4 regions of the Peribacillus sp. TH14 genome follow, and region 2 is predicted to be linked to each of the others. Evidence: riboswitches for the same ligand, from Rfam matches in the RefSeq annotation. Region 2 holds a riboswitch; each other region holds the start of a gene.

Region 1 (7,575 bases), 2.9 Mb from region 2:
AGCCTCAGCGATTAGTTCAGCCAAATAAAGCGCAGATAATGGAGTTTGCTCAGCAGGTTTTAGAATAACTGTACAACCTGTAGCAAGTGCTGCACCGAGTTTCCACATCGCCATTAGGAGTGGGAAGTTCCAAGGGATGATTTGACCTACCACACCTACAGCTTCGTGTTTTGTGTAGTTAAAGTAATTTCCGCTTACCGGAATAGTCTGTCCAACAATCTTAGTCGACCAGCCGGCAAAATATCTCATATGTTCAATGGCTAATGGAATATCAGCATTGGTTGTTTCACTGATGGGTTTCCCATTATCCAATGTTTCTAACTGCGCAAGCTCTGTTTTATTTTCTTCCATTAAATCTGCTAGTTTATACATTAGCCTACTGCGGGCAGCTGCGCTCATCTTTGACCAAGGACCTTCATCGAATGCTTTGCGTGCTGCTTTAACGGCTAAGTCAATATCTTCTTTATCTGCTTCAAATACATCGGCAAGTTTTTGTCCTGTGGCAGGATTTGGAGTGGAGAAGGTTTTCTTTGAAACACTTTCTACAAATTGACCATTAATAAAAAGCTTTTTAGGTCCTGTTAAAAATTTTTGCAACTTTCCACTTACCTCTAACGTTAGATTTGTCATAATTACCCTCCTGAATATAATGGTTTAATTGGGCAAAACATGCTGACTTATTGATAACGCTTTGATTTATGCCAATTTTTATCATAAATGAAAAAAAAAGAATATTCAATCATTATTATTCGACATAATAATTATCTCAATAAACAACTAGTTATAAGTGTTTCTTCTTAATTTCACAAAGAAATATGTGTTTTTTGTCATGACATCTGTAAATACTATAGCGAAAATGATATTTAATAGTTAAAATTAAGAAGGGATAAAATAAATAGAAGTTCTAAAGTTTTTCAGGAGGATTCATATGGGAAATAATGCGAAAATTATATCGCAACGTAAATTACTTGGTGTAGCGGGTCTCGGATGGATGTTTGATGCACTTGATGTGGGTATGCTTTCTTTCATTATTGTTGCGTTGAAACAGGAATGGAACTTAACCAGTGAACAGGTTGGGTGGATTGGCAGTATTAACTCCATTGGTATGGCTGTGGGGGCTGTTTTTTTTGGAGCAATGGCAGATAGGGTTGGACGAAAGAACGTCTTTATTATTACATTATTATTATTTTCTATTGCTAGCGGTTTGTCTGCAGCAGTCAGTACACTTAGTTTGTTCTTGATTTTGCGATTTTTGATTGGAATGGGGCTCGGAGGAGAACTTCCGGTTGCCTCGACACTTGTCTCTGAAAGTGTTGAAGCGAGTAAAAGGGGACAAGTTGTCGTGCTTCTTGAAAGTTTTTGGGCTGTTGGATGGATATTGGCAGCACTTATTTCTTTTTTCATCATTCCGGTCTATGGCTGGCGCGTTGCATTATTATTAAGTGCTGTTCCAGCTTTATATGCGCTTTATCTGCGTTTGAAACTACCAGATTCACCTAAGTATACGGAACTGGAAAAGAAGCAGAGGCCATCCGTACTCAATAATATGAAAAGCGTTTGGAAAAAGGAATATTCACGTCAGACCCTCGTGTTGTGGATTCTATGGTTTTGCGTGGTCTTCTCTTATTATGGAATGTTTTTATGGCTGCCAAGTGTCATGGTCTTAAAAGGCTTCAGTATGATTCAAAGCTTTGAATATGTCTTGATTATGACGCTAGCTCAGCTTCCAGGATACTTTTCAGCTGCATGGTTGATTGAGAAGATAGGACGTAAATTCGTTTTGATCACATACTTAATTGGAACGGCTGTCAGTGCATTTTTCTTTGGTTCAGCAGAAGAGTTAGCACTCTTAATCGTATCCGGGATGTTCCTATCATTCTTCAATTTAGGTGCATGGGGTGCGCTCTATGCGTATACTCCAGAACAGTATCCAACGGCAGTTCGAGGTACAGGTACTGGTTTAGCTGCTGGAATTGGTCGAATTGGCGGTGTCTTGGGACCATTGCTTGTCGGTTATTTAGTTGCTGCAGGTACACCAATTTCAACAATTTTCACTATATTTACAATTGCTATTTTAGTGGGGGCAGTTGTCGTAGCTTTTGGAAAAGAGACAAAGAATACTATTTTGACATAACATAAAAGAGAGGGACTAAATTTAGTCCCTCTCTTTTTATTACTTAAAGTCTTTTATTATGCTTAAAAGGAATTCAGCGGCACTCTGTGGACTATTTGCATTCATGATTGCGGAAACTACCGCTGTACCAGATACTCCACTTTCTGAAAGAGATGAGATATTTTCGGCGGTAATACCTCCGATAGCTACTGCAGGAATCGATATACTGCGGCAAATTTTCTCAAGTTCTCCGTTTGCCATTAAGGTTGCATCTTGCTTTGTTTTCGTAGGGAAAATAGAACCAACACCGATATAGTCCGCTCCATTTTGTTCGGCTTCGATAGCTTCTTCTAGAGTTGAGACTGATACACCGATAATCATATTGTCAGGCACTAATTGTTTGATGACTGAAAGTGGAAGGTCATCCTGTCCGATATGAACTCCGTCTGCACCAACAGCAAGTGCTATATCTACCCGGTCATTAATGATCAGCGGAATAGAAAGTTCGTGTAGTAACTGTTTTAATGCAGAAGCTTTTTTATAAAAGGAGAGGGAGGAATTGTTTTTCTCTCTAAGTTGTACGATCGAGACTCCTCCAGAAACCGCCTCTGCTATGATTTTGGTCAAATCTTCTATTGCTATGGACTCTTCTGTCACTAAATATAGGCTTAAATCAATTTGAGACTTCTTCATATAATTTCACCTCATTTATCCAAATTTCCTTATCTATTCTTGATATCGCATCGATTAATCGCACACGAAACGTTCCAGTTCCTTCATCTTTTTGAAGTTTTGCAGCAGCAAGTTCCCCGGAAATGCTCATTGTTGAGATCCCGGCAACTGCCGCAGCATAGAAATTGTCTGTGACTCCGGAAAAAGTTCCGATAAGAGCAGTAGCCATACAGCCAGTACCTGTAACACTCGTTAATAGAGGATTACCATTATCGATAATGGACGTATTTTTACCATCGCTAACAGCATCTTTGGCGCCACTCACTACGACGACACAATGCAATTTATTAGCCGCACGTGCTGCCAGTTCTGCATTGCTAATCGCAAGTTCACCTGAATCCACTCCACGTGTAACGATATCCCCACCCATTAACCGATGGATTTCACTCGCATTTCCGCGGATGATTTGGAAGGTAACTTTCTTCAGGAGCTCTGCCACTTGTTCTGTACGATAGGAAGTTGCACCAACTCCCACTGGGTCCAAAATAACTGGGATATTAAGGGAATTCGCTGTCTTACCGGCAATCTCCATTGCTTCCAAGGCTTTATCATCAATCGTACCGAAGTTCAGGACCAGAGCATCAGCCAATTTGACCATCTCCTCGACTTCTCTTGGGCTAGATGTCATAACAGGTGAACCACCGATGGCAAGAGTGGCATTGGCACAGTCATTGACCGTAACAAAGTTAGTGATTTGGTGAACGAGCGGTTTACTTTCTCTGACCTGAAAGAATAAGTCTGAAACGGAAACAATCATATTAAATCACTCCTTTCTTCTTTTGAAAATGAATAAAAATGATGGACGGGTCCGTGCCCCTTACCGAGTGAAAAGCTATTTCGTATGGCTTCAGAAATATATGTCTTGGCTTGTTCAATGGATTGTCTTAAAGGTAGTCCGTTTGCCAGATTGGATGTAATGGCGGATGACAGAGTACAGCCTGTCCCATGGGTGTTTTTTGTATGAATGCGTTCTCCTTTAATCCAGAAAAAGTCAGTTCCGTCATAAAAAAGATCATTTGGATTCCCTGCTGAATGGCCTCCTTTAAGTAAAACCGCTTTTGCCCCAAGTTCTTTAATTGATATACAAGCCTCGTAAAAATCTTGCTTCGTTCGAATCGACAAGCCAGTAAGGACTTCGGCTTCGGGTACATTCGGTGTTACAAGTGTTGCAAGCGGCAGTAATTCTGTTTTTAAAGCAGAGACAGCTTTTTCATCGAGCAAATGATGGCCGCTTTTGGAAATCATGACAGGATCAAGGATAACGATTGCGGGTAAGAAGGTATTTAGAGACGCGGCGACTGTTTCAACTATTTCTTTTGATCCAAGCATACCTATTTTTACTGCATCGACGTGTATATCTTCAAAAATAGCTGCAATTTGATCCGTTATGATACCTGTATCTATAGCTTGTACTGAACGTACCTCCATTGTATTTTGTGCCGTTACAGCTGTAATGACAGACATTCCAAAAACCCCATGTGCAGAAAATGTTTTTAAATCAGCTTGTATTCCAGCACCGCCCCCTGAGTCAGAGCCTGCGATGGTTAACGCTGTTTTCATAAAAAACCCCTTCATATAATTATTTTTTAAAAGTATTTTCAGTAAAATGAAAGCTAAAATGGCACCTGCGAATGAACTAAGCATAAAAGCTGGTAAAAAACCAAAAATAGCTGCTTTTTCTCCCAATAGGAGGACAGCAAGGGGATAACAAGCTAGGGATCCAAGAATGCCGGTCCCTATCACTTCCCCTAAACAAGCGAATTTCAAGCTTTGTGTTTTTCGATAAAGGACGGCAGCCAATAGTGCACCGATCATGCTGCCCGGAAAGGCGAAAATTGAACCTGTACCAGACATGTTTCTAATGATGGAAACTAAAAAAGTTTGTGTTACCGCATAAGCCGGTCCCAATAAAACGGCTGTCATGACATTTGCCAGATGCTGAATCGGAAAGATTTTTGCAAATCCGGCCGGGATGAAAATGAATGAACTAGTTATGGTAGTAATGGCCGTGATCATGGCAGTCAACGTCATTTTCTTGATTGGATTCATCATCATGACAACATCCTACAGTGGCCAATCCTGCTCATTTTGAACCATATCCCAGAATAAATATTCATAACGGGAAGTCACCAAAAAATGCTTCTCTAATCTAAGAAGTTCCTTTTCAGGCATGCCTTCTGTTAACTCTTCCAACAAAGCAATCAGCCATTTGTGTGCTTTACCGAATTCAGGAGACGAATATGATTTAATCCAATCAGCATAGCGATTGTTTTCTAATGCTTCACCATTTTGTTCTTTTAATAGCAAGCCGATCTCATAATAATCCCAAGCGCATGGAAGGAGGCAGGCAATCAGGTCGGCCAAAGTCCCATTTTGGGCTGCATTTAGCATGTAACCCGTATAAGCTAGAGTGGTTGGAGTAGGTTCTGTATTTTCCAATTCGATTGAGCTGATTCCGAATTCCAAAGCATAATGTCGATGGATATCCATTTCTACTTGAAGGGTTTCATTCAAAATACTTGCAAACTTAGCCATGGTTTCGAGATTATGAGCTTTGATGACTCCTAACGCAAAGAGTTTGGAATAATCCATAAGATAGATATAGTCCTGCTTTAGGTAATAGGCAAATTTCTTTTCTGAAAGCGTCCCATCTCCAATCGCCTGAACAAAGGGATGTGTATGGTTCCTTTTCCAGATTCCTTTTGCCCGTTCATGAAGTCTATCACTGAAGGTTTCTAATTTTGTATTCTCCATGGTACATCCTCCTTGAAATTTAAAATTTACTAAAATTGTAAAGTATGCATACACTATCTGATAAACAAAAAAACCGCTCTCTGAAAGAAAGCGGCTGTTACCGAGGAAGAAGCAAATTCCTTCTTACAGCCTGCTTCCCTCCGCTGGTATGACCAGATCAGGTGCAAAGGGTTTGATTCTCAGCAAAAGTGCTCCCCTAGCAGTCTAATTATTCACCTTTTCCATCTGAAAAAAAAACCGCTCCTGAAATACGGAGCGGGGCAGATGGATAAAGTCATGTGTTTAAAGACGATATCATCCACTTCCCTCCGCCGGTATGATCCGGTTCAGGTTCAAAGGGTCCGGAACAAATTCCATCTCAGTCTTAAAAAGACTCCCCTAGTGGTGTGAATGTATGTAATTACTGACATCATATCAGAAAGCCAGGAAATTGCAACCCAATTTGAATGGGGTCTATAGAGAATACCTATCAAAAAAAGGGAGAACCATGTGATTGACTTTTGAAGAATATTGGGATAAAATCATGTCTACATCATTTATATATTGAATTCTTATCCAGAGAGGTGGAGGGACTTGGCCCAAAGAAACCTCGGCAGCAGACCCATTTTGGGAACTGTGCTACATCCAACAAGCATACGCTTGGAAGATAAGAAGAGCCGAACGGACTACTGTAAGCCTCTTCTTGAATTAGAAGAGGCTTTTATTTTTGTGAAATAACGTTTAGTGACATAATAGAAAAGATATAATTTGGTGAAAATGATACCTGTTACTACAATTTAGCTCATATGAAGGCGGGCTGATGAAGACAAGGAAAGGAGCCATTTACATGGCAGAATTATTTAAGAGAATTGAACAGAGGAAGGCATTGCTGATTGAAGAGTTATTAGCGAATGGAGTTTATAAAACCTCTGATGAAAGACATCTTTATGATGTTCCTTTAAAAGTGCTTGAAGATGAATATAAGATTGTTATAAATAGACCTAATATCGAGTCTCCTTCAGAGTGGATGACATAGTAAGAGTTCTTAAAATACTTTACTATCTTAAAATATTATTTAATCTGATGAATATTATTAAAGCATTCGCAGTGTACATGAGTGAATGCTTTTTTATATTTGTCAAGAATATAAAATGTCACAAAAAAGACACAAACAGGGAATAGAATAGGCTTTTTGTCACATTTATTTTGTGGAATAACACATTTTGATTTCCATATATGGTTGATTTTAACTATTTATTTCTTTATCATAAAAAGTGTAAGAAAATTGAATAAATAGGAAGTGACTATAGATGCCCCCACAGATAACCGTAGAAAGAATAGAAGAAAAGAGACGGGAAATGATTAAATTGGCAGCTGATTATGGTTTTACAAGCCTTCTAACTGTTCAAGCAAGTCAAGAATTGGATTCGCTGTTAAATGCTATACCAAATAAAAGAAAATCAGAATATTTTTTGCTTAAGAAAGTTTATAGTGATTTTTAAATTTCGTCAGTGACTTTAAAATAGATTCCTTCATTTAAACTAAAAAAGGCTACTGCTGAATGAAGGCAATAGCTTTTAAATAATGAAATTCAAATATTAACACGCTTACCAAGGATTACTAAATCCCGTTCAATACCATCTAGCTCGGCAACTTGAGGTAAATGCGCCCATTCTTCAAAACCAAATTTAGAAAACAGTCTTATGCTCGGTGTATTGTGAGCAAATATAAAACCAAGTAGTGTCTTAACTCCTAATTTTGGACTCACTTCAATTGCCTTTTGAATCGAAATTTGTCCAATTCCTTTTCCCCGGAAATAATCATCAATATATATGCTGATCTCGGCAGTGGAATCATAGGCTGGCCTACCATAGAAAGATTGAAAACTCATCCATCCAGCAGTTTTCCCTTCGAATGTAATAATATAAAGCGGTCGTTTTTCTGAATGATGTTCCTCAAACCATTTAAGCCTCGATTGCACTGAAACAGGTTCTGTA
Region 2 (7,575 bases):
AACTTCTTCGTAAAACTCGCTGTCGGAAGCAAATAATTCATCAATAATATTTTCCGTATCAGCTGTAAATACAGTCGTAGCCGTCCCTACAATAATAGAGACAAAAAATAAAACGGCTGCGATTCCAAGTGCTGCCCAACGCTTTCCATTCATCTGTGTTCCCCCTTAAATATATATATCCTTCTTACCATACGAACTGCATACAAAAATGTTTCAATCCATGATAAACTAAGACATATAAAATTGTAGCAAATAATCCTCTAATTGGAAATGAGAAGGTACACTTTGTAATATCGCCTTTCCCTTATACAGGAAAAAAGAAAGCCCTTTCATTACTATACATACTAGGGGGATCATGATGAACACTCGAAAGAATATTTATTTTTTCCATGCTTCAAATGCAGAGATACTGAACAAGGTCGAACGTCTAGCCGAGTTAGCAAAGCAATATTCGTATGAAATCGTCCAAGACTTCACAAAAGCCAACATTATCGTAAGTATTGGTGATGACGGCACCTTTTTGCAGGCAGTCCGTAAAACCGGATTCAGAGAAGATTGTTTATATGCTGGCGTTTCCACCACAGGAAATTTGAATATGTATTGTGATTTCCACCTAGAAGATACAAACAAAATGATTGATGCCATGACTAGAGAGCAAATCGAGGTGCGCAAATACCCAACTATTGCTATTCAACTAGATGACCAACCTTCCTTTTATGCCCTCAACGAACTCAGTATCCGCACTTCTATCATCAAAACGTTCATCATGGATATTTTCATTGATCAAATCCATTTTGAAACCTTCCGTGGGGACGGAATCATTATAGCGACACCGACCGGAAGCACAGCCTATAATAAATCGGTCAATGGGGCCGTTGTGGACCCGCTTCTCCCATGCTTTCAGGTAAGCGAGCTCGCTTCAATCAATAACAATACCTATCGGACCTTGGGTTCTTCATTCATCCTAAGCGGCGATAAAACATTGACTGTTCACCTTGAACAAAACGGGCCAAGCTATCCAATCATTGGCTTGGACAATGAAGCCTTGAGCATTAGTTATGTCGAAAAGGTCAAGATCCGATTAAGCGGTAAAGTCATCAAAACCGTTAAGCTGAAAGACAACTCCTTTTGGGAAAAAGTAAAACGGACTTTTTTATAAAACTCCCTAAAAAGGGACCAGATATAATATCTGGTCCCTTTTTATATATGATAAAAATCTTTGGTATTTTGATAAAGGGTTTCATATACAATCTCAATTGGTAAGTTTTTAATTGACGCAATTTGACGTGCACTGTCATGCATCATGCCCGGATGGGTCCATTCCCTTTTGAAAACCCCTTCAAACGGCCATGGGCCATCCGTTTCAAGCATCATCAGCTTAAGCGGATAAACCGAAACTAACTCCTGTATTTCTTCTTCGTAACAAACATCAGGTGTGATGGAAATGTGGTACCCGTTTTTGACCATTCTTTCTACTGTTTGGATATCCCCTTTAAACCAATGAAAATGGGCCTTTGTAATTTGATTTTTCTCTAATAGGTCGCAAACAACAGGCGCATCATCATAGACCGCATGAAGAATAACTGGTTTTTCAAACTCTTTCGCAAAAGCAAGGAACCTATCAAGTATCTCTATGTACTCTGATGTATCTATACTGGGATTTTCTTGCCTTAAGTAATATGGCAGCCCTACCTCACCTACAGCAAACATATTGTGCCTATGTCCCCGCATCCAACTCAATAAATCATTCACTTCTTCTTCACTTGGGAGGGACTGCTCAGGATGAAAACCAAAGGCAGGCTTAATACGTGAATCTTTGATGGAAAGCTGATAATTTTTTATGGACGAGGCCAAATTCATGGAAACAGTTAGCAAGGATTCCACTTGTGCCTTTTCCATATCAGTGAGAATCTGCTTCTGCTTACTTTCATCATACCTATCCAAATGGATATGGCTGTCGATGATTTTCATTTTATATTCCCTCCTAACTTAAGTAGTAAAAGTTGGCTTTAGTGCGGCATATAATTCTCTCTTCAAATTGAAAAATTCATCACTAAGAAGCTGTTCCTCACTTCTTGGCCTTGGAAATGGAACTACAACTTCTTTGATGACAGTTGCTGGTTTTGCTGATAACACGTATATTCTATCGGAAAGGAAAACCGCTTCATCAATGCTATGCGTAACAAAAAGCACCGACCTCCGATTTTCTTCCCAAACAGACATCAGCCATTTTTGCATTTGCAATCTTGTCAGTTCATCCAAGGCAGAAAAGGGTTCGTCCAAGCACATCAATTCCTGTGGACTTAAAATACTTCGAATAAACGCAGCTCTTTGCTTCATGCCGCCAGATAATTCGTGCGGATATGCTTTCTCGTACTCTTCTAATCCGGCTTTCATCAATAGAGCTTTTGCCATTTCTTTATCTTTAACCCCCGAAAGCTCGCTTCCTAGCAAAACATTTTCTAATACCGTTCTCCAAGGTAAAAGGGATGGCTGCTGAGGCATATAGCTTATATGACCCTTTAAGCCATTTATTTTTTTACTGTCCAGTGAAATGATGCCATGATGCGGCTTCAAAATGCCCCCGATTAGGTGAAACAATGTACTTTTCCCACTGCCAGATGGCCCAAGGATGGTTACAAACTCTCCATCATCCACATAGAAATTTATATTCTCTAAAATATTCTGTTTACCATCGAAAGAATAGGAGACATCTTTAATTTGCAGCTTCATCCTTTTCACCCTCCTTTCTCTTCCATGAAACAAAGTATCTTTCAAGTATGGTAATGATTCCAAAAAAGAGAAGACTCAGTCCCATAATGATAAAAATGGAAACAAACACCCGATCTGTCCTAAATGAAGAGGATGCGAGCGTCATATAAACACCTATCCCCGATTTAGCCCCAAGCCACTCCGAAATAACCGCCCCCATTACACTGTAAGTGGCCGAAATTTTCAGTCCAGAGAAAATGAACGGAATCGAGTGAGGAAGTTCTAGCTTCCAAAATAGTTGCATTTTCCCTGCTCCCATCATCTTGAAATAATGCTTAAGTTCATAAGGAGTCTGGCGAAAACCGTCCAATGAAGCAACAGCGAGAGGGAAAAAACATACGAGAGAAATCACAATCAGCTTCGGCAGCATACCAAAGCCAAACCAGATGACTAGAAGCGGCGCCAAAACGATGATAGGAATATTTTGTGATAGAATGAGAAGCGGATAAACCGCATCTTTTACACCAGGAAAAAGGTGTAAGAGAGCAGCAATTACTAAGCCAATACAGCTTCCAATAAAAAAACCAGATAATGCAAGGTTAGTAGTTGATATAAGGTGTCCAAAAAGGCTATGAAACGACTCTATTCCCTCGATAAAAATGGCTGATGGAGCAGGAAGTAGCCATTTTTCAACCTTTAATAAGCCTGTTGCTAACTCCCACACTATTAGCAACAATAATAAAAGAAAGAAGGGAGCCCCCTTCTTCCAAATCTTTCTTCCGCTCATGGCCGATATTTCTCCGTTAACGTATCCATCGTGATTCCGCTAGGCTGGTACAATATTTTCACTTGGGAAATGACATTCGGCGAACCTATTTCAATCATTCTCACATTCATTTTTTCTATAACGGCCAGAAGCTCAGAAAGCTCACCTTCCATTGTTGTTTCAAGCGGGTGCACCTCGTACTTGACACCTGATTCATCGATGATTTTGATCGCTTCATCGACTAAGGGGATGACATTTTCCCCTTTAGGAATAATTTGTATACTAATTAATGAGTTTGCCATTGTAGTTCCTCCTATTGTGGTAAAAATTCATTGGTAAATGCTTTCTCAGGATCGAAATCACCTTCAAGAAGATTATTTTCAGTCATCCACTCACTATAATTCTTCCAAATTTCAAGCTTTTGTTCACCCCATCTAGGAGCATCATCCTGATACTTAGATGCAAGCCACTTCTGGCTTTTCTTCACTAGCTTTTTATCTAGATCTGGTGCAGCCTTGATTAAAATGTCTGCCGCATCATCAGGATTCTTAATCGCAAACTGGTACCCTTTCGAAGTTGCCTCTACGAACGCTTTAACAGTATCTGGATCCTCTTTAATCATCTTTTCATTTGTGGTCAAAACAGGCGTATAGTAATCGAGCTTATCTGAGTAATCAGTTAAGTAAACCATATTCAGCTTTTCATTTCGCAATTCAGCCTCAATACCTGTCCATCCATAATAAATCCAAGCGAAATCAATATCTCTTTTCACTGAAGTGAAAAAATCCGAGTCGCCTGTATTTACTATTTCCACTTTATTTACATCCGCATTATCTTTTGTCATGAGAGATTCGATGATAGCCTTTTCAACTGGAGACCCCCAGCCACCATACGTTTTCCCTTCAAAATCCTTAGGTGTTTTAATATTTTTAGCCACAGGAGAAGCGAATCCTGAGGTATTATGCTGGATGACAGCCGCTAACGAAACAATCGGCACGCCTTGCACACGAGCCTGTGTAATGCCCTCCTGGTAGCTCACGCCAAATTCTGATTTCCCTGAAGCCACAAGCTTATCAGCTCCTGCCTCACCTGGCATGATAATTTCTACATCCAGGCCTTGTTCTTTAAAATACCCTTTTTCCTTCGCTACATACAATCCTGTATGGTTTGTATTCGGTGTCCAATCGAGAACAACCGAAACCTTTTTTAATTCTTTATTGTCTTCATTTTTACCTGCTTCTTCCTTTTCAGTAGTGCCGCCAGCACCACATCCAGCTAAAAGGAATAACAAAGTTATCAGTGGCAATAATTTATTCACTATTTTTCCTCCTACACATTATATAAGGTCCATATGCCGAAACTTTATTGGGTGCCAGTCCCCATCCAAATAATAGATTAAAAAACAAAAACGCCCGAGGATGAATTCGGACGTTAACATACAAAACAGAAAGTCAGTCATAATATGTTCCCTCCGCTGGCATCATCCAGATCAGGTTCAAAGAGTCAGCATCTTAAGGACGCAATCTCAGCCAGCAATACCGGCTCCCCTACATTTCTTGCACATATGAACTTTTCTCTCTCATTATATCAATTCATACAGAAAAGGGAATACTAATTTGCTTCTTCTAACGATGGGCCATTCTGATCATCCTCAGTAATAGGAATAAAATTTGATCAGTATTGTTCAGCAACTCATATAATAATTATTATTACACTGTAGATAGTTCTTGAACTACTTGAATTAATCATTTAATTTTGTGACCAAGAGGTGGATATGATTATGATAAAAATTAATCAAAAATGGTTAGATGTCAGTCAAATCCAACCAGGTATAATATCTGAAAAAGCATTAGAAATTCTCCAATTAATGTGGAAATATCCGAATATTTTTGTATATAAGACAATGGAAGATCTTAAATTCGATATAGAGATGAGGCTGCAAGTCAATAAAGCTGCCGTTTCGTTAGATAAGAGTAATCCTGAATTTACAATACTCGAGGATTCTGTATGCAATGAACAATATTGGCGACTTACAAAAGATGGAGCATTTGAGCTTAAACCAAGCGTACCCCCTCATCTGGCACTTGAGGATATTTTCATTAACGGAAGTCTTTACGCTTTCGAATGCGGGACAGCGATAGTCATTGTTTTTTTAAAAGCTGTTTTAGATACGGTTGGTCCTAAGAATTTTGACCGTCTTTTTTCAGGCCTTACTCTTTATGACTGGCACTATCCGCAGAATTTGATTCTTCGAGTTCATGAAGGGACGGGTTATGTACCAGGCGACTGTGTTTACTTCAAAAACCCAGATTACGACCCGAGCACTCCAGAATGGCAAGGGGAAAATGCGATATTCCTTGGAGAAAACCTCTTTTATGGCCATGGGATTGGGATTACCAATCAACAAGGAATCATCGATGAATTAAATAGCAATAGAAAGTGGAATGCCATCATATCAGCGTTCCTAACAAAGCATATTGTAAGTATAAATAGTTCCCACTATAGTCAATTCAAGCCAAATATCCCCCGTAATAACTCCGTGTCGCTTCATGACTGCCTATCCAATATAATTGTTTCTGAAATAGGCTCGAGAACTTTTCTAGCGTAGGATTAACCGTTTCTCTTATTAAAGATATAGATTTTGAATCACTTTTCGTTTATTTTAATAGCTTGTGAAACTCGACACTGACTAACAATTTTTTTCAGAGTGACGTGTATCACTATAAAAAAAACGCTTGGGAAATGGATTTCCTCAAGCGTTTTTTTCTTTTTATGCACCAAAGTTTCTTTTTTCTTTAAACCTACGTGTCCCTGCCTTCCCCCATTTTGTAATGGAAAGCGTATAAACCACCAAGGCAGACCAAATGAATAAAAAGGCTAAAAGATGTGCTTTTGTAAAACTTTCATGATAGACAAATACCCCGATTAACAAGGTTAAGGTTGGAGCAATATACTGAAAAATGCCAAGCATCGATAACGGTATCTTTTCTGCCCCTTTTGCAAAATATAATAGCGGTAGAGCCGTGGCAATCCCACCGCCAACTAACAGCAAGCTTGTGCTCCCTGAGGTTAAAAATTGTGATTCGGATTGGAACATCAAATATATCAAGTAACCTAGAGCAAGAGGGGTTACCATCATCGTTTCGAGTGTCAGTCCGATTGCTGATTCTGCCTTTATCATTTTTTTTGCCAGACCGTATAACCCAAATGTCATGGCTAAGACTAGAGAGACCCAGGGGATCGTACCGAAATGAATACCAAGTATCAATACACCGATTCCTGCGAGCAGGAACGACACAATCTGTACCCCGCTCAATTTTTCCTTTAAGACTATTACTCCCAACAAAACACTGACTAGCGGATTGATATAATAGCCGAGGCTCGTGTCGAGAATCCGGCCCGAATTAACAGCCCATATGAACACTCCCCAATTAGCTGTAACAAGCAGTGATGCCGTAAGCAATGCCGCGAATAATTTGGGATTTCCCATTATGTTTTTGACATAATCAAGAAATGCTCCCCATTTTTTCATAAACATCAATAAAACAAGCATGAAGACGAAAGACCATAACACCCGCTGAGCTAAAATCTCTATTGCACCGACTCCCTGAAGGAACTTCCAGTAAATTGGTACGACTCCCCACATTAAATAAGAAAGGGCGGCATATATCGCCCCTTCTTTTTGTTCATTTATTTTCATAACCTGCCTTCTTTCTAATTACATTCCTTTATCGAAATCCTATTAATATTTTGCTTACCTATTTCATGTTTTGCAACTGTTATTTTTTATCATACATTATTCGGTCATCAATGACCGTCATGACCGCTTCAACTTTCAGAAGATCATCTGGCTCTATAGCTAAGACATCCCGGTTAAATACGGTAAAATCGGCGTCGTATCCCTTTATGATCTGACCACGCCGGTTTTCAAGACCAATCGCAGCCGCACTGCCTTTTGTATAAAGCGCGAAAGCGTCATAAACAGACAGCCTTTCATCCATGCCGTACACTGTTTCATCATCACTGTTAATCTTTTTCCTTGTAACAGCTGCATGAATCCCCAAAATTGGATTTAATGGTTCAATCGGTGCATCTGA
Region 3 (7,575 bases), 2.2 Mb from region 2:
TTTTCAAAGGGAATTGTTTTCGCTGTCTTTTCAAGAATTTCATCTAATTTTTCAAAAGTCACTTTTTCATGTTCCAGCAGCCCTATTCTTTTTCGGAATAATGCGTTCAGTTCATTCATTACGATTTCCCCCCTTAAGTTAGACACTGCAAAAAGGTATCTTAACTCTTTACATATTTCATTATACTTTGTCCATATTTTAGTCTTCAACTATTCTGGAGTGCCTTGCGGTCTATGGATGCTCTATACAAATGAGCTGTATGTGGCGATGCAACAGAATATCCTTATGTATATGTATTAGTGCATCTACACGTGATCTAACAGGCTATTCATTCACAATAACTCCATCGTTTTTGATTAATCATTTCTTGTTTAGTTCATACTAATTTTTGATGAAAGATTATTATGGATGGAGTTGAATGGGATATGGAATTTGAAGCAAAAAACACTACAGAAATTACTCTTCACGATTATAAAGCTGGTATTGGTATTTTTACGGATAAAATGCCTGAGCTCGCTGAGAAATTCAATTCCTTTACGGAAGAATGCTTTAAAGAAGGTCTATTATCTAAGAAAGAGAAACAGCTTATCGCTTTAGGCATAAGCTTATATTCTCAAGATGAATACTGTATTATCTACCATACTAAAGGATGCCTTGATCAAGGGTGTTCAGAACAAGAAATCCTGGAAGCAATCGGAGTGACGGCAGCATTTGGTGGAGGAGCAACTATGAGCCAGGCTGTAACTCTTGTCCAAAATTGTGTTCAGGAAATAAATCAGATGAAACAATAATAAGGAAACAACACTGGTTAATATTATTGAAGGGATAGGACTTACGGTGCTTAGTCCTATCCCTTAATAAATTGCTATAGTTATCTAACTGGTCGGAATAAATTTGCTAGTTTTTTTAGATTTTGTTTGTTTTTTAATTAATGGCTTACGTTGTTATTTCCTTGTGCGGGTGAATATGAATTCAACATTTGTTGCATATCCTGCTGTGCAAGCTGTGGAACTTGGTAGTAATGATGTTTGTTTTGATATATCGAAATCTCATATGCCATTTCAATGCAGTTCGGAACAGAAGCTGCAAATACGCGACGCACAACTGGGTTTGTAATTTCAAGTGCAGACATTGCTTTTAAAGAAGCAGCAGACTTCACTGCCCCAAGCATCAAGCCTGAAATGCATTCATCCGTAATTTCCGATACGGATTGCAAAGGTTTCTTTGGCTGAGTTGGTGTCAATCCATATATAAAATCGTTACCTTGATTCATGTTGTAACTCTGTGTTCGTTTGGATGGGTCCTGGCCAGATTGAAAGCACTCTAATGAAAGGTTATATTCATCTTGGATGAACTGATATTGACGATCCAGAATGTCCAGTAATTCCTGATCCTGTACATGCTGACGCAAAAGCATATAAGTGTTTAAAGTACCAATCGTTCCCGACAACACTTCATGTACATCGAATACTTCGTGACCACCGTGATTCATTTGTGGGGGTATAGCACCTGTTTGCATATTCTCGTGTGTTTGACCTTGTTGATTTTGCATCATGTAAATTCCCTCCTTGTTTTATGATGTGGACAAGCTTAGTATGTTAAAACAAAACAAGAATATCCGTGCAAAACCCTTCCATGAAAACCTAATAAAGCCACGTTCCTTTATACACTGGTTTTTATGACTAACATGATCCGAAGAAATGAGGGACATATAGGATAAAGAAAAATACCTGGGGTAACTTATACTTATAAAAGAGAAAGGTAATGCCGAGGGTATCTATGGAACTTTCTCAAAGTCTGATTCGGTGCTTATGAAAAATAAGGAAAAAGGATGGTTAGTCCTTTTTCTCCTTAATACTTATAAAACTGAATAATCCCAAGGAGCATTAAAGTCTTATTGATTTGCAATTTTTCTACTTACTAGAATACCAAGAATCCAAAGTTATTTAATCGAGAAATCCCTACCATTGCAGACTCTCAATTAAGTGGCACTTTGTGCATTCTTGTAAATAATCATTTTTTACAAATTCATGATTACAATTTTCCCGAAAAATACTCAGCTCTTTTTTAAGCTGATCCAGCTGATTTTCCAACTGTTTTATTTCAACTTTAATCTGGATTACTCGATTCATCGAATTCTCCTTTTCGTCCATATTATTGATAGATTTTTCCGTCTGTGTTTCTAAATTCATTCGCTTTTTCTTTCAAGCCTTCATCAATTACAGACTCAAAACCAAGCCCTTTTTCTTTAGCTAAATCACGAATATCTTGTGAGATTCTCATGCTGCAGAATTTAGGACCGCACATTGAACAAAAGTGAGCTGTTTTGGCACCCTCAGCAGGCAGAGTTTCATCGTGATATTCAACGGCTCTTTCAGGATCGAGCGATAGATTAAACTGATCTCTCCAACGAAATTCGAATCTTGCTTTTGAAAGGGCATCATCTCGTTTTTGAGCATTTGGATGGCCTTTTGCTAGGTCAGCGGCATGGGCTGCAATTTTATACGTAATAACCCCTATTCGAACATCCTCTTTATTTGGAAGACCAAGGTGCTCTTTCGGTGTCACATAACAAAGCATCGCAGTTCCAAACCAGCCAATCATGGCAGCCCCAATCGCAGAAGTAATATGATCGTAGCCAGGAGCTATATCAGTTGTTAGGGGTCCCAATGTATAGAATGGGGCTTCTTGACAAACTTCCAGTTGCTTATCCATATTTTCTTTAATTAAATGCATTGGAACGTGACCGGGCCCCTCAACCATAACTTGTACATCATGTTTCCAAGCAATCTTTGTTAGTTCACCCAATGTTTCCAATTCCGCAAATTGCGCCTCGTCGTTTGCATCTGCAATAGATCCAGGACGAAGTCCATCTCCTAATGAGAAAGATACATCATATGCTTTCATGATTTCACAGATTTCTTCAAAATGAGTATAGAGGAAGCTTTCTTCATGATGAGCCAGACACCATTGAGCCATAATAGAACCCCCACGGGAAACAATTCCCGTCATCCGCTTTGCTGTTAATGGGATATATCGCAGAAGCACACCAGCATGTATGGTAAAGTAATCAACACCTTGCTCAGCCTGCTCAATTAAAGTATCCCGAAAAACCTCCCATGTTAAATTTTCAGCGACTCCATCTACTTTTTCAAGCGCTTGATAAATCGGTACTGTTCCAACAGGTACAGGCGAATTTCTAATAATCCATTCACGGGTTGTGTGTATATTTTTTCCGGTAGAGAGATCCATGATGTTATCGGCTCCCCAGCGAGTGGCCCAAGTCATTTTTTCTACTTCATTTTCGATGGATGAACTAACCGCTGAATTCCCAATATTCGCATTTATTTTCACATGAAAATTACGTCCGATAATCATCGGCTCACTTTCAGGATGGTTAATATTAGCCGGTATAATGGCCCGCCCGCTAGCTACTTCATCTCGTACAAACTCAGCGGAAACACTTTCTCTAATCGAAATAAACTCCATTTCTGGGGTAATGATACCTTTACGAGCATAATGGAGTTGGGTTATGTTTCTCCCCTTCTTTGCACGCAAAGGATTTCTTATCAATCCCGGAAAAACTTCTGCTTTGGAATGAGACTCAACTTTTTTATACCCATTATCTTCTGGTTTTATTTTACGCCCCACATACTCTTCAACGTCTTCCCGTTCAAGAACCCAGTTGCGTCTAATAGGGTCAAGACCTTTACGAATATCAATAGAATACTCAGAATCCGTATAGAAACCGCTAGTATCATATACGCGTAGAGGTAAATTTTCCTCTTCACCAAATGCTCCTGTTGTGGGACTTAGTTTAATTTCACGCATAGGAACTTTTATATCAGGTCTAGACCCCTCTACATAAACTTTTTTACTTCCTGCAAAATTGGACATAATTGAAACGTTCATGTCATTTACTGAATTACTCATGATTTCATTTCTCCTTTTTAAGTTAGATTAAAAAGGACAAAATCCAATCCATTTTCGCACGAAAAAGCCAGGTCTCATATTTAAGACCCGGCTAAAGTTAGTATGACTACAGAAATGACCAAATTACATGTCATTGAATAGTAGATTCTAACTTCCCCACGCTGGTATGAACCAGATCAGGTCCTGAGGGTTAAGAAGCTTTAACGCGCTTCTCTCTCAGCCCAACTTTTATTGGACACCCCTAGTCTGAATAATATTAATTATTACATGGTAACTATATACCATCCATTTTGGTTTGTAAATAAATTCAAAGACCTATTATTTTAATGCCATGTTTTGAATTAAATAAAATCCCCTCCAAGTTAAGTTTTTTTGAACTTACTACTTGAAGGGGATATATCCGTTATTTATTTAGACTCTCAAGGATAGGAAAAAGCTCCTCTAAATGCGTAATTTCATAATTAGGGATGACTTCATTCCGTTCCTTATCATGACGGTTTATCCAAACCGATTTAATGCCTGCACGTGATGCACCAAGGATATCCGTCATTAAATTGTCGCCGACCATTAATACTTCATGCTTATCAAGCTCCATGATTTCTAATGCATGCTCGAAAATAGAAGCATCCGGTTTCCCACGTCCAAACGCGCCGGAAATAACGATTTGATCGAAATAAGGAACTAACTCAGGCGTGATTTCAAGCTTCGTATTTTGAAGCTCAGGCGAACCATTCGTCAGCAATAACAATTTGTACTTCCCTTTTAACTCATCTAACACCTGGAATGTTTCTTCATAAATAAATGGTTTTTTCCGTCTCTCAGCAGGGAAACGTTCTGCTAGCTCAAGACCAAATGCCGGGTCATCTATCCCTAATGCCTTCAAGCCTCTTGTCCATGCCTCTTTCCGATAAGCTGGTACAATCTCGGCCATCTTACGGAATTCATCATGATCATCTTGAAAATTACCCCAAAGTCCTTCAAACGGGTTGATACCGATCATTTGCGTAAATTCATATGTATCATAAGAAGAATAAAGCTCACGTGCTTCTTTCCGTACCGCTTCCTCAAACTCGTCAACATTCAAATCATATTTCGCCTTTGCCAATTCGCATGTCGCTATAAAAGCCTCTTTCACACTCTTCTGATCCCAAAGTAACGTATCATCTAAATCAAAAAAAACTGCCTTTACCAAAATGCTCACCCTCTTTTCCCTACCATTGAATTCGAAAAAATTACACTATTACAATAATAAACCACAACCATTAGAAAAAGAATAACTATCGGTAAAATGCCTTCATCTTTCTTTGAAATATCAAAAGGCTTACCCTATTTGCTCATGAAAACTTAAAAAAGTTCACATGCGAGTTTTTCCTTATTTTCTTTCGAACACATACAACTTTCCATTACTAGCAATCTTAAACTTTGGACCTGCGAATCCCCGTCGGATCAGCTCTTTCCTCATATATACCATGAGAGCAGCATGACTCACAATCAAAACATCCTGCTCTCCTTTTGCGAGAAGCTCGTCCAATACTTTATTGATCCGTTTCTCAGCAATCTTAATCTCCGCTCTCGTCTGCTTGTTAACTACCGAGCAACAGCGAATCCAAATGGCCCAAAGTATGAATGGCAGCTTCACCTTCCCGTTAAGAGGTGGAGATGGTATTTCCCGAAGTTCCTCCATCTGATTAACCTCACCAGGATAGATATGCTCAGCCGTCTTCACTGCTCTCGACATATCGCTGCAATAACATCTCTTCCATTCCACATCGTCCAATAAAGTTGTCCCATAAATAATATCTGCTGCATCATAATCCTTAAACCATTGATTCATATCATCCGCCGTCACATATTTTCCAGTTGGGAATTCATGTGCCACCTTAAAGTGTCGTACTAAACCAATTTTCATTTTTTTCTCCTCTTTAACTTTTGAAATAAAAAATTCACTTTCTAATTGATCCACCTACTTATATAATAGATAATGTAAAAATTATACAAAGGTGGTAATTGAATGCTATTCAAGAATTTCACTAAGATTGTCCTTGCTGTCGCATTAACTTTTACATGCATCTCTTTTTTACTGATAAAAATCGACTCAGTCTCAGCGACCACTACAGAAAATGCCACGGTAAATACGAAGGGTTCCCCTTTAACTGTTAGAAGTGGCCCCAGCACCAGCTATAAAAAAGTAGAATCGTTGGAGAAAGGGAAAGCCGTAACCGTTTATTCGAAAACAAAATCCGGCTGGTCGGAAATTCGGTACAATGGAAAAAAAGCCTATGTATCTACAAAATATTTAAAATTCAGCAATGTGAAGATAACCAAGAAAAAATATAAAAATATCAGTGACTTGTCGTATCCGCAAGTATCAGGACTTAAAAGTAAAGCAGCTCAGGATAAAATTAATCAGGTGTTAACTAAGCATGCCAAGGACGCCTATTCCTCTTATCTGCAAGCCAAAAAGGATAGGGAAAAAGATAAAAATGAGGAATGGTGCAAAGAATCCCCATACTCTTGTCAGTATAGTTACAGTATTTCGTATAAAGTGAAATTCAACCAAGATGGAAAGCTAAGCATTCTTATTGACGATTACTACTATAGCGGTGGAGCTCATGGAATGGGATACACAACATCCTATAATTTCAAAGAATCTTCCGGTAAACAGGTGAAAATCAGTGAAATCCTCACATCCAAAGTGAAATATACGAAGGTGCAGAAATATGCTTATGACTACATGAGGAAAAGAGATAGTTTTTATGTGAAAAAACAGAGCGATGTTCCCGTCAATAAGGATTCACAGTTCTATTATACAAACGGGGGGATCTATCTCGTATTCCAAGAATATGAAGTGGCTCCTTATGCCGCTGGCCATCCTGCCGTAAAAATCCCAAGTAAGGTTTATAAATAATTTCGTTGCACAGGGGCTAACTCCTGTGCTTTTTTAGTACCCTTTAATTCAATATATCTAACAAATGATGAAAAATATAGAACCATATTTCACAATCCGATGCGATTTCATGCATACTTACCATCGCATTCAAAAAAGTGGATTTTTTAATAATAGATATTTGATGGGAATATGTTTTTAACCAATGCCGAACTTACTTTTGTCTGATTTAAACATAATTCGAAGAAGCTCTTAGTTAAAGGACGAGAATAAGGAGTGAATAGGGTTAGATGAGGCCGAATACGAAGAAAAGCTAACCAGAACAGATTTAAAATGATCCAAGAATAATAATGAAAATAGAGAAGGCTTTTACCTTCTCTATTTTTTTCACTTCAAAAATTGGAGTTCCGTAATCGTACATATTTTTCTAAATTTATATTTACCGCTCATATCACTAAATTGGTAATTATTCAGTACCTTTTCCAGCTGTCCTTTTAGCTTTTCTTCCGCGATAAATGAATCGACAGTCACTTTCCAATTTTCTTTTCCGATTAGATCATCTAACGGAATAATGTCTAGAACTTCATCATAAATTTGGATGCTCTGATCAATTCCAAAGCTTCCGTATATGCTGCCATTTTCATCAGCAAAAATATGCTCCGATTCCAGATCCTCCACCAACACCTCTAAAAACCCCTTTGACTCAACAGGCTTGATGGCAATCTCTGCTTCAGCCTTTACAGGCCCTAATCTCT
Region 4 (7,575 bases), 1.8 Mb from region 2:
CGAATTGAAACTCAGGATTTTGAAAGACAAACGTCATGTAATCTGTTAGATTTTTCACCTTTTTAATCGAGGTTCCCATCAAATCATAATAACCATTCGTTTTAATGAACTGCATCAGTGCATGCAAAAGCGTACTCTTGCCCGCTCCATTTTCTCCGCTGATGACAATCCATTCCCCTGAGTGGATCTGCAGCTCTTCAACCATAATTTTTTCTTCCTTTTTTCGGAAACCTCTAAAACCTTGCATTTGCATAATGGTACCGCCATCATTAACTTCCGTTTGTTCACGAATGGGTGCATGGTCATGAATATACTCATCCCAAACACCAGGGAACCAGATTCCATGTTCTTTCATTTTGTTTTTGTATAATGAAAGAATGTTGTCTTTGGGACCATCAGCAATGATTTGACCGTTATCGTTAAAAAGCACTATTCGTTCGATAAATTCTAAAACATGGTCAATTTTATGTTCAACGATAATAACGGTCTTGTCTTTGCCAATTTCCTTTAAAACACCCCAAATTTCTTTTGTTCCAACCGGATCAAGCATAGCGGTTGGTTCATCTAAAAATATCACTTCAGGTTCAAGTGCCAATACTGACGCAATCGCTAAACGCTGTTTCATCCCGCCTGATAATGTATCAATACTTGTATGGATATCATCTAAGTGTAATCCTACCTGCCGGATATGATTGTGAATCCTTTCATTCATTTGCTGCTTAGGAACGGAAAGGTTTTCAAGGACGAAGGCAATTTCTTCATCTGCAAATGGCATACAAAACTGACTATCTGGGTCTTGAAAAACATATCCCCATGAAGAAGGGCTCTCCAGTTCTTTCGCTTTCATCGGGACTTCAATGGAATGTGGGATCAGCCCACTTAACACTTGCAAAAGTGTAGACTTTCCACATCCGGACGGTCCCAACAATAGAACTTTTTCACCTTTATCAAACGAGACGGATAAGTCCTTGAATATCAAGGACTCATCACCGGGAAACTTCAATCTTAACTTTTCAACAAGAGCTATTCGTTCCATACTTATCAACCTCTACTTTTGATCCAGTGCAGCATAATCCTTACTTGATACTGGACGAACTAGATTAGTTACTCCTGTTGCTTCTAATACTTTTACTAGATAGTAAGCAAATACACCAGCAAAGAAAATTGACCCGATAAATCTTGCAATCATAAATAATAGTAAATTCCAAAGAGAGAGGGCACCAATTTCTCCGTATGCAAAATCCATGAGGACCGATCCTACACATGAAGCTATCGCCGCTAATACAGCAACCGACATATTAAACTTTTTATACCTGAACGCCATAAACACCAGTTCCGCGAATACTCCTTGTACAACTCCATATAAGAGTACGGTTAATCCCCACGGTGAACCTAAAAAGAATTCACCGGACGCTGCCGCGATTTCTGCCAACAGAGCCACACCCGGTTTCCTCATAACTAAAAAAGCAACGGGCCCTGCTATAAACCACATTCCATAAATTAATTGATCTACATGTAACCCTAATGGTTTAACGGAATAATATATCGATCCCCAAAGGATATAAACTATTCCAAATGCGACGGCAATCACGATTGTGACTAAAATATCCGTTAATTTCAACCCTTTTCTCATTGTCAATCTCCTTTATACTTCTAATGTTTCCTTATGCACTGGCCAAGTTTCTAAGCGATAAGCCATTTCCCAAAATGAGTATTCATATTGACTGCTAAGGATAAAATGCTCTTTCATTCTTTCTTTGTCTTCTTCCGTTACTTTTTCAGCGATCTCATCAAGTCTCGCGATTTGTTCTTCTACCAACGTACGGAACCATTCTCCTCCGTATGCCGCAATCCACTCTTGATAAATTGGCTCATCAGGTATACACCCTTGCAGTTTTTCACCTATTTCATAGTACAGCCAGTAACACGGTAAGATGGCCGCAATCACATCCCCTAAATGGCCAGAATACGCGGCACGATACATATGGGATGTGTAGGCATAGGCAGTAGGAGCAGGCTTAAAGTTTTTCCTTTCTTCTTCTGTAATACCTAATCTCTCAGAAAAATTTTCATGAAGCTTTAATTCAGCTTCATATGTTCCTTGTGCATGGCTTGCTAGTCGACTAGTTGTATGTAAATCTGTTGCTTTGACTGCACCTAAAGCTTGAACTCTAGCAAAGTGAGATAAATAATATGCATCTTGCATGACATAAAAACGAAAACACTCTACTGGCAATGTGCCATCTCCAATTCCTCTAACAAACGGGTGATTGAAGCTTGCTTCCCAAATATGATCTACTTCTTTACGAATGACCTCTGAAAATTTCATTTTCTATACCTCCAAATTTGTATTTTATTAAGCAATGAAACTGGATAAATAATGATTGGTAACCTATAATCACCTCTTTTGAGCAAATAAAAAACCACTTCCTTTACCGACGTAAAGAAAGTGGTTGTACTTGAAATAATACATAAACGTATTGTTTCATGACCCCACTTCCCTACGCTGGTGTAAACCAGATCAGGTTCTAAGGGTCTTAAAGTTATACTTTAATCTCAGCTTCTGCGGTAAAATTGACTTTTACCTGTAAAGCACCCCTAGTGGTACAAATTGTATATTTAGTTCATTTGCCTTTATATTAACACGTTCAATCTAATTGTCAAACTTATTAAATAAAGTTTTTTTAGTAATGTATAAAATCCAACGATATGTTAAATAAAAAATCGCCTAACATACTCTTTGGAAATCGAACTTAATCACATAAAAAATATTCTCTATTAACCTTAAGCAAAGTTTATTTTACTATTAATCCTGCTTTCCTAATTATCGTTGGTACTGTTTATGAAGCTGAGCCGCTATGATATTCTTTTGGATTTCGGATGTACCTTCATAAATTCTCGTAATACGTGCATCACGATAAAAACGTTCAATGGGATATTCAGAAATGTAACCAATCCCTCCATGAATTTGGAGAGCCTTATCAGCTACACGATTATACGTTTCTGAACCAAGTAACTTGACCATAGCCGCATTTTTAATGACGTTCTTTTTTTGATCAACCATCCACGCAACGCGATAGGTCATGGATCGAAGGGCTTCTGTATCTAATGCCATATCTGCCAAGTAATGTTGAATAATTTGTTGTTCGAAGATTGGTTTGTCGAACTGAATTCTCATATGAGCAAAATCAATCGACATCTCAAGTAATTTTTCACACGACCCTAGGTTTCGTGCTGCCATTCCTGCACGTCCATTCGCCAAGATTTTCAGGGCATTCATATACCCTTGCCCCTCTTCACCCAATACATTCTCAACTGGAACTTCACAATCCTCAAAGAAAATTTCAGAAGAATGTGAACCATGAAGGCCCATTTTCCGTTCGATTTTTCCTAGTTGAAATCCTGGGGAGTCTTTTTCGACGATAAAAGATGTGATTCCTTTTGCACCCTTAGAAGGATCTGTAACAGCCATTACTGTAAACACATCTGCGATTGGAGCATTAGTAATGTAATGTTTGCTTCCATTCAGGATATACTTTTCACCCTTTTTAACCGCTGTTGTTTTCAGATTTGAGGCATGTGAACCTGCGCTTGGTTCAGTTAAAGCAAAAGCGCCAATTCTGTCACCTGATGCCATGTCAGGTAAATATCTGCGTTTTTGTTCTTCATTTCCCATCTCTACAATTCCAACGCCGCCAATTCCCGTATGTCCGCCTATTACTGTTGTATAACCGTTATGTGTTCTTCCCAACTCCTCTAGAATGGCGCATTTCCCTACCATATCAATGCCTAACCCACCATATTCTACAGGAATGCTAAGGCCAAACAGTCCCATTTCTTTCGATTTCCCCATAATGATTTCTGGGATTTCATTGCTTTCTTCAATTAACATGGCATGTGGTTCTACTTCGTTATCAATAAATTCTCGGATTCCTTGTTTTAAAATTTTGATATCGTCTGAAAATTCAAAATTCACGGTATTTTCTCCCCCTTCTATTGGTATTAGGTTTAATTCCTTAACCCGATTTCTTTTACATATAGGAGGATACTATTCTCCTAAGCTTCGAAATAATACAAATGGCTATCAAATCAAACAAAATCAACCTATTTGACCCACTGGGTGATTAAAAATCCTAAGAAATATTTTCAGGCTATAGTTTTACTTTTTGTGATTACCATTTAATCAGTTTCATAAAGTCAAACCATGGTTAAGCCGCCATTGACGGAAAGAGTTTGCCCAGTTACATATCCTGCTTCTTCCGAAACAAAATAGGCCACAGCACCGGCAATATCTTCTGGTTGAGCTAAACGACGGAACGGAATCGCTTTCTCCAAAGCTCCAGCTATTCCTTCATTGTAAGAACCAATTTCTTGAAATAAAGGCGTGTCGGCTGGACCTGGCGCAATACAATTGATGTTAAGCTTATGACGTGCCATTTCTCTTGCTATTGTTTTCGTGAACGCAATGACCCCACCCTTAGCAGCCGAATAGACGGCCTCACCGCTAGATCCAATTCTTGCTGCATCCGACGCAATATTGACTACCTTTCCGTAACCGTTTTCAATCATAAGCGGTAAAATTTCCTTACAAGTATGAACTTGACCCAGTAAATTAATATCGATAATCCTTTTCCAAGTGCTTGGATCACTTTTTAGGAAAGGTTCTACTTTGTCCCATCCTGCATTATTAACCAATACATCAATCTTTTGATAAAGGCTCACTGATTCTTCAACTGCTTTTTTCACACTCTCTAAACTCGTTACATCACAATAGACGGCCTTAGCTTCATAACCCGCTTGCTCAATTAAAGAAACAGTTTCTTCTGCGTTTTTACTATTGATATCGGCCACAACAATGTTCATATTTCGAGAGGCTAATGTTTTAGCAATCTCTCTACCAATTCCGCTTCCTGCTCCAGTGATAAATGCTACTCGGTTATTCATCATAAATCCCTCCATTTTTATCATGAAATTGCTATGTGGTTACATTAACTGGTCCTATATTTTGTCTTGTATCTTTTCGTTTATCATTTCCCGAAGACGGAACTTCTGGATTTTCCCGCTAGGAGTACGCGGAAAATCATCCATGATTTCAAGTTGTTCTGGCCAATATTGTTTGGCCAAACCTTTTTCATATAGAAATTTCTTTAATGATTCCATTGTAATCGGGCTCTTCCCTGGTCTTACGCTGATACATGCACATGCTTTTTCCTGAAGCCTAACATCTGGTACAGCAATGACCTGCACGCTTGAAATATCCGGGTGTTCATATAATACGTTTTCTACGTAAGCGACTGGTATATTTTCACCTCCACGAATGATAATGTCTTTGTTTCTTCCAGAAATCCTGATATATCCTTCTTCATCCATAATTGCTCGATCACCGGTAATGAACCATCCGTCCTTATGTTCTGCAATGGTGTCATCAATCCTCTTCAAATACCCGACAAATAGGGCAGGACCCCTAGCAAGTAAATCACCTTCTTCATTTGGAGCGCAGATCTTTCCTTCAAAATTCACTACTTTCAACTCCATTTCCGGAAATGGAACCCCATCGGTATTTGTCAGTTTTTCTGCTGAATCTTCAAGTCTCGTCAAGGTCACTAGGCCATCTTCTGTTTGTCCCCATCCTGACAATATTTTGAACCGTACTTTTTCTGCCGCGTCTTTCACCAACTGCCTTGGAATCGGGGCGCCTAAAGCTACAAAGACTTGGAATGAGTTAAGATTGTACGTTTCTATTCCCTCCATTTGAATCATATCTTGCAGAAAGGGAGTCGCACCCGCTGTAAACGTTATCTTCTCCTTCTCAATCCATTCAATAAATTCATTCGGATTCCAAATGTCTTGATAAACACCTGTACCCCCAAAATGAGTTGGTAGCCTCACCCCATAACCAAATCCAGTTTGATGAGCAAATGTTGACGCCATGAATAGGACGTCATCGGATGTTAAATGTAAATGGTCAATCCAGTAATTCGTTGATACACAAAGAGTATTATGTGTATGCATGACTCCCTTTGGACTCCCCGTCGTTCCCGATGTAAAGATAATTTCGGTAACATCATTTGGGTCATGTATGATTTCATCCAAAATGGATGCATCCATCCGCTCTTCCCAAGGTTCCTCAAGCAAAGAAGAGAAAGATTTCATCCCATTCGGCACTTCGTCCCCTATCACATAAATATGTTCTAATGAAGGCCATTTATGGCTTAGCCTCTCAATCATGGCAGGATAATAAAAACCTCGGAAACTATCTGGAACAACGATCATTTTAGACTCTGCCATTTCGACCATATAGCCAATTTCCCGATCACGATAAATCGGAATTAAGGGATTGCTTATGGCGCCTATCCTTGTAACCGCATAATGAAGGATAATGAACTCATTCCAATTAGGCAGTTGAAAAGAGATAACATCTCCTTTTCCCAATCCTATATTCAAAAGGCCTAAAGCGATTCGATCAACCAACTTACCGAGTTCCTTGTAAGTAAAACGGCTTTTTATATCAATAATCGCTATTTTATCTGGATCATTCTCTATCGCATCATTTAAATAATCTAAAATCGTTCGATTTGGCCAAATACATTGATATTTTTCCACATATTCTTGACTCAAAATCGTATCCAATTTCACTAGTTTCCATCCCCCTCATTACCTTCTGAACTTTTTAAAATCTACTGGCCGCTTTTCTAGGAAAGCATTCTTTCCTTCTTCCGATTCTTGCGTGTTGTAAAACATCGCTAGACTGCCCATCGATAGCTGAGAAATCCCTTGGATGTTTGCACTATCAGCATTAAAGGAGTATTTAAGCATTTTAAGCGCTGTCGGGCTCTTCTCGAGAATCTTTTCCGCCCATTCTTCTGCTGCTTGTTGCAGTTGTTCTGCGGGAACGATTTTGTTCACAAGTCCCATTTCTTTTGCTTCTTGTGCAGTGTATTGTTCACACAAATACCAGATTTCCCTTGCTTTCTTTTCACCGACAATTCGGGCTAGATAAGCAGAACCAAATCCGGCATCATAACTTCCTACCTTAGGCCCACTCTGGCCGAATTTTGCCGTTTCAGATGCAATCGTTAAATCACAAACGACATGAAGGACATGCCCACCTCCAATAGCAAATCCATTAACCGCTGCAATAACAGGCTTTGGGATATTGCGGATTGTTTGGTGTAGATTTTCAATTTCCAACCCCATCCCTCCCCCTAAACCTCCAGAATAATCATATCCACCTTCTTCTCCTTTTTCTTTTTGATCTCCACCGACACAAAATGCCTTCTCTCCAGCTCCTGTCAAGATTACCGCGCCAATACGGTTATCGTCCCAAGCATCACGGAAGGTCCAAATTAATTCTTGAACTGTTCTTGCACGAAAAGCATTGTAGACTTTAGGCCGATTCATTGTAATCTTTGCAATCCCATTGGTTTTTTCATATAAAACATCTGTTAATTCCATCGTATTAATCCCTCCATTGTCATAATAGTTTCAGAATAATTTTCCCTTGAATCACGTCAATACGAAGTTCATTCCTACATCGAACTTTTATTGTGATCCAATTTCGCTGTACATTCACAT

Evidence for each region. Region 2 has a riboswitch for thiamine pyrophosphate ahead of JFU50_RS16815 (ABC transporter substrate-binding protein). Riboswitches for the same ligand answer to the same signal wherever they lie in the genome.
Region 1: it holds a riboswitch for thiamine pyrophosphate, as region 2 does, so the genes downstream of both, tenA (thiaminase II) here and JFU50_RS16815 (ABC transporter substrate-binding protein) in region 2, are expected to answer to the same signal.
Region 3: it holds a riboswitch for thiamine pyrophosphate, as region 2 does, so the genes downstream of both, thiC (phosphomethylpyrimidine synthase ThiC) here and JFU50_RS16815 (ABC transporter substrate-binding protein) in region 2, are expected to answer to the same signal.
Region 4: it holds a riboswitch for thiamine pyrophosphate, as region 2 does, so the genes downstream of both, tenA (thiaminase II) here and JFU50_RS16815 (ABC transporter substrate-binding protein) in region 2, are expected to answer to the same signal.

What each region holds. Positions count from the first base shown of each region.
Region 1 covers NZ_JAEKEK010000001.1:525,304-532,878, reverse strand. Annotated here, with positions in the region: gene JFU50_RS02725 (aldehyde dehydrogenase family protein) at 1-630, opposite strand, end outside; gene JFU50_RS02720 (MFS transporter) at 929-2,134, shown strand; gene thiE (thiamine phosphate synthase) at 2,174-2,806, opposite strand; gene thiM (hydroxyethylthiazole kinase) at 2,787-3,602, opposite strand; gene thiD (bifunctional hydroxymethylpyrimidine kinase/phosphomethylpyrimidine kinase) at 3,599-4,897, opposite strand; gene tenA (thiaminase II) at 4,910-5,599, opposite strand; TPP riboswitch at 5,718-5,807, opposite strand; TPP riboswitch at 5,886-5,989, opposite strand; SAM riboswitch class I at 6,148-6,252, shown strand; gene JFU50_RS02695 (Fur-regulated basic protein FbpA) at 6,399-6,614, shown strand; gene JFU50_RS02690 (aspartyl-phosphate phosphatase Spo0E family protein) at 6,889-7,080, shown strand; gene JFU50_RS02685 (GNAT family N-acetyltransferase) at 7,170-7,575, opposite strand, start outside.
Region 2 covers NZ_JAEKEK010000001.1:3,471,199-3,478,773, reverse strand. Annotated here, with positions in the region: gene sppA (signal peptide peptidase SppA) at 1-153, opposite strand, end outside; gene JFU50_RS16840 (NAD kinase) at 359-1,159, shown strand; gene JFU50_RS16835 (TatD family hydrolase) at 1,201-1,971, opposite strand; gene JFU50_RS16830 (ABC transporter ATP-binding protein) at 1,990-2,733, opposite strand; gene JFU50_RS16825 (ABC transporter permease) at 2,717-3,499, opposite strand; gene JFU50_RS16820 (thiamine-binding protein) at 3,496-3,780, opposite strand; gene JFU50_RS16815 (ABC transporter substrate-binding protein) at 3,792-4,796, opposite strand; TPP riboswitch at 4,928-5,037, opposite strand; gene JFU50_RS16810 (protein-glutamine gamma-glutamyltransferase) at 5,259-6,086, shown strand; gene rarD (EamA family transporter RarD) at 6,249-7,178, opposite strand; gene JFU50_RS16800 (amidohydrolase) at 7,258-7,575, opposite strand, start outside.
Region 3 covers NZ_JAEKEK010000001.1:1,226,162-1,233,736, forward strand. Annotated here, with positions in the region: gene JFU50_RS06090 (arylamine N-acetyltransferase family protein) at 1-119, opposite strand, end outside; gene JFU50_RS06095 (carboxymuconolactone decarboxylase family protein) at 426-791, shown strand; gene JFU50_RS06100 (spore coat protein) at 929-1,552, opposite strand; gene JFU50_RS06105 (hypothetical protein) at 1,962-2,132, opposite strand; gene thiC (phosphomethylpyrimidine synthase ThiC) at 2,155-3,936, opposite strand; TPP riboswitch at 4,070-4,186, opposite strand; gene JFU50_RS06115 (HAD family hydrolase) at 4,337-5,125, opposite strand; gene JFU50_RS06120 (histidine phosphatase family protein) at 5,306-5,842, opposite strand; gene JFU50_RS06125 (PdaC/SigV domain-containing protein) at 5,945-6,841, shown strand; gene JFU50_RS06130 (hypothetical protein) at 7,208-7,575, opposite strand, start outside.
Region 4 covers NZ_JAEKEK010000001.1:5,277,894-5,285,468, forward strand. Annotated here, with positions in the region: gene JFU50_RS25420 (ABC transporter ATP-binding protein) at 1-1,036, opposite strand, end outside; gene JFU50_RS25425 (ECF transporter S component) at 1,049-1,633, opposite strand; gene tenA (thiaminase II) at 1,646-2,329, opposite strand; TPP riboswitch at 2,482-2,610, opposite strand; gene JFU50_RS25435 (acyl-CoA dehydrogenase family protein) at 2,825-3,976, opposite strand; gene JFU50_RS25440 (SDR family NAD(P)-dependent oxidoreductase) at 4,198-4,944, opposite strand; gene JFU50_RS25445 (AMP-binding protein) at 4,999-6,636, opposite strand; gene menB (1,4-dihydroxy-2-naphthoyl-CoA synthase) at 6,655-7,455, opposite strand; gene JFU50_RS25455 (MaoC/PaaZ C-terminal domain-containing protein) at 7,475-7,575, opposite strand, start outside.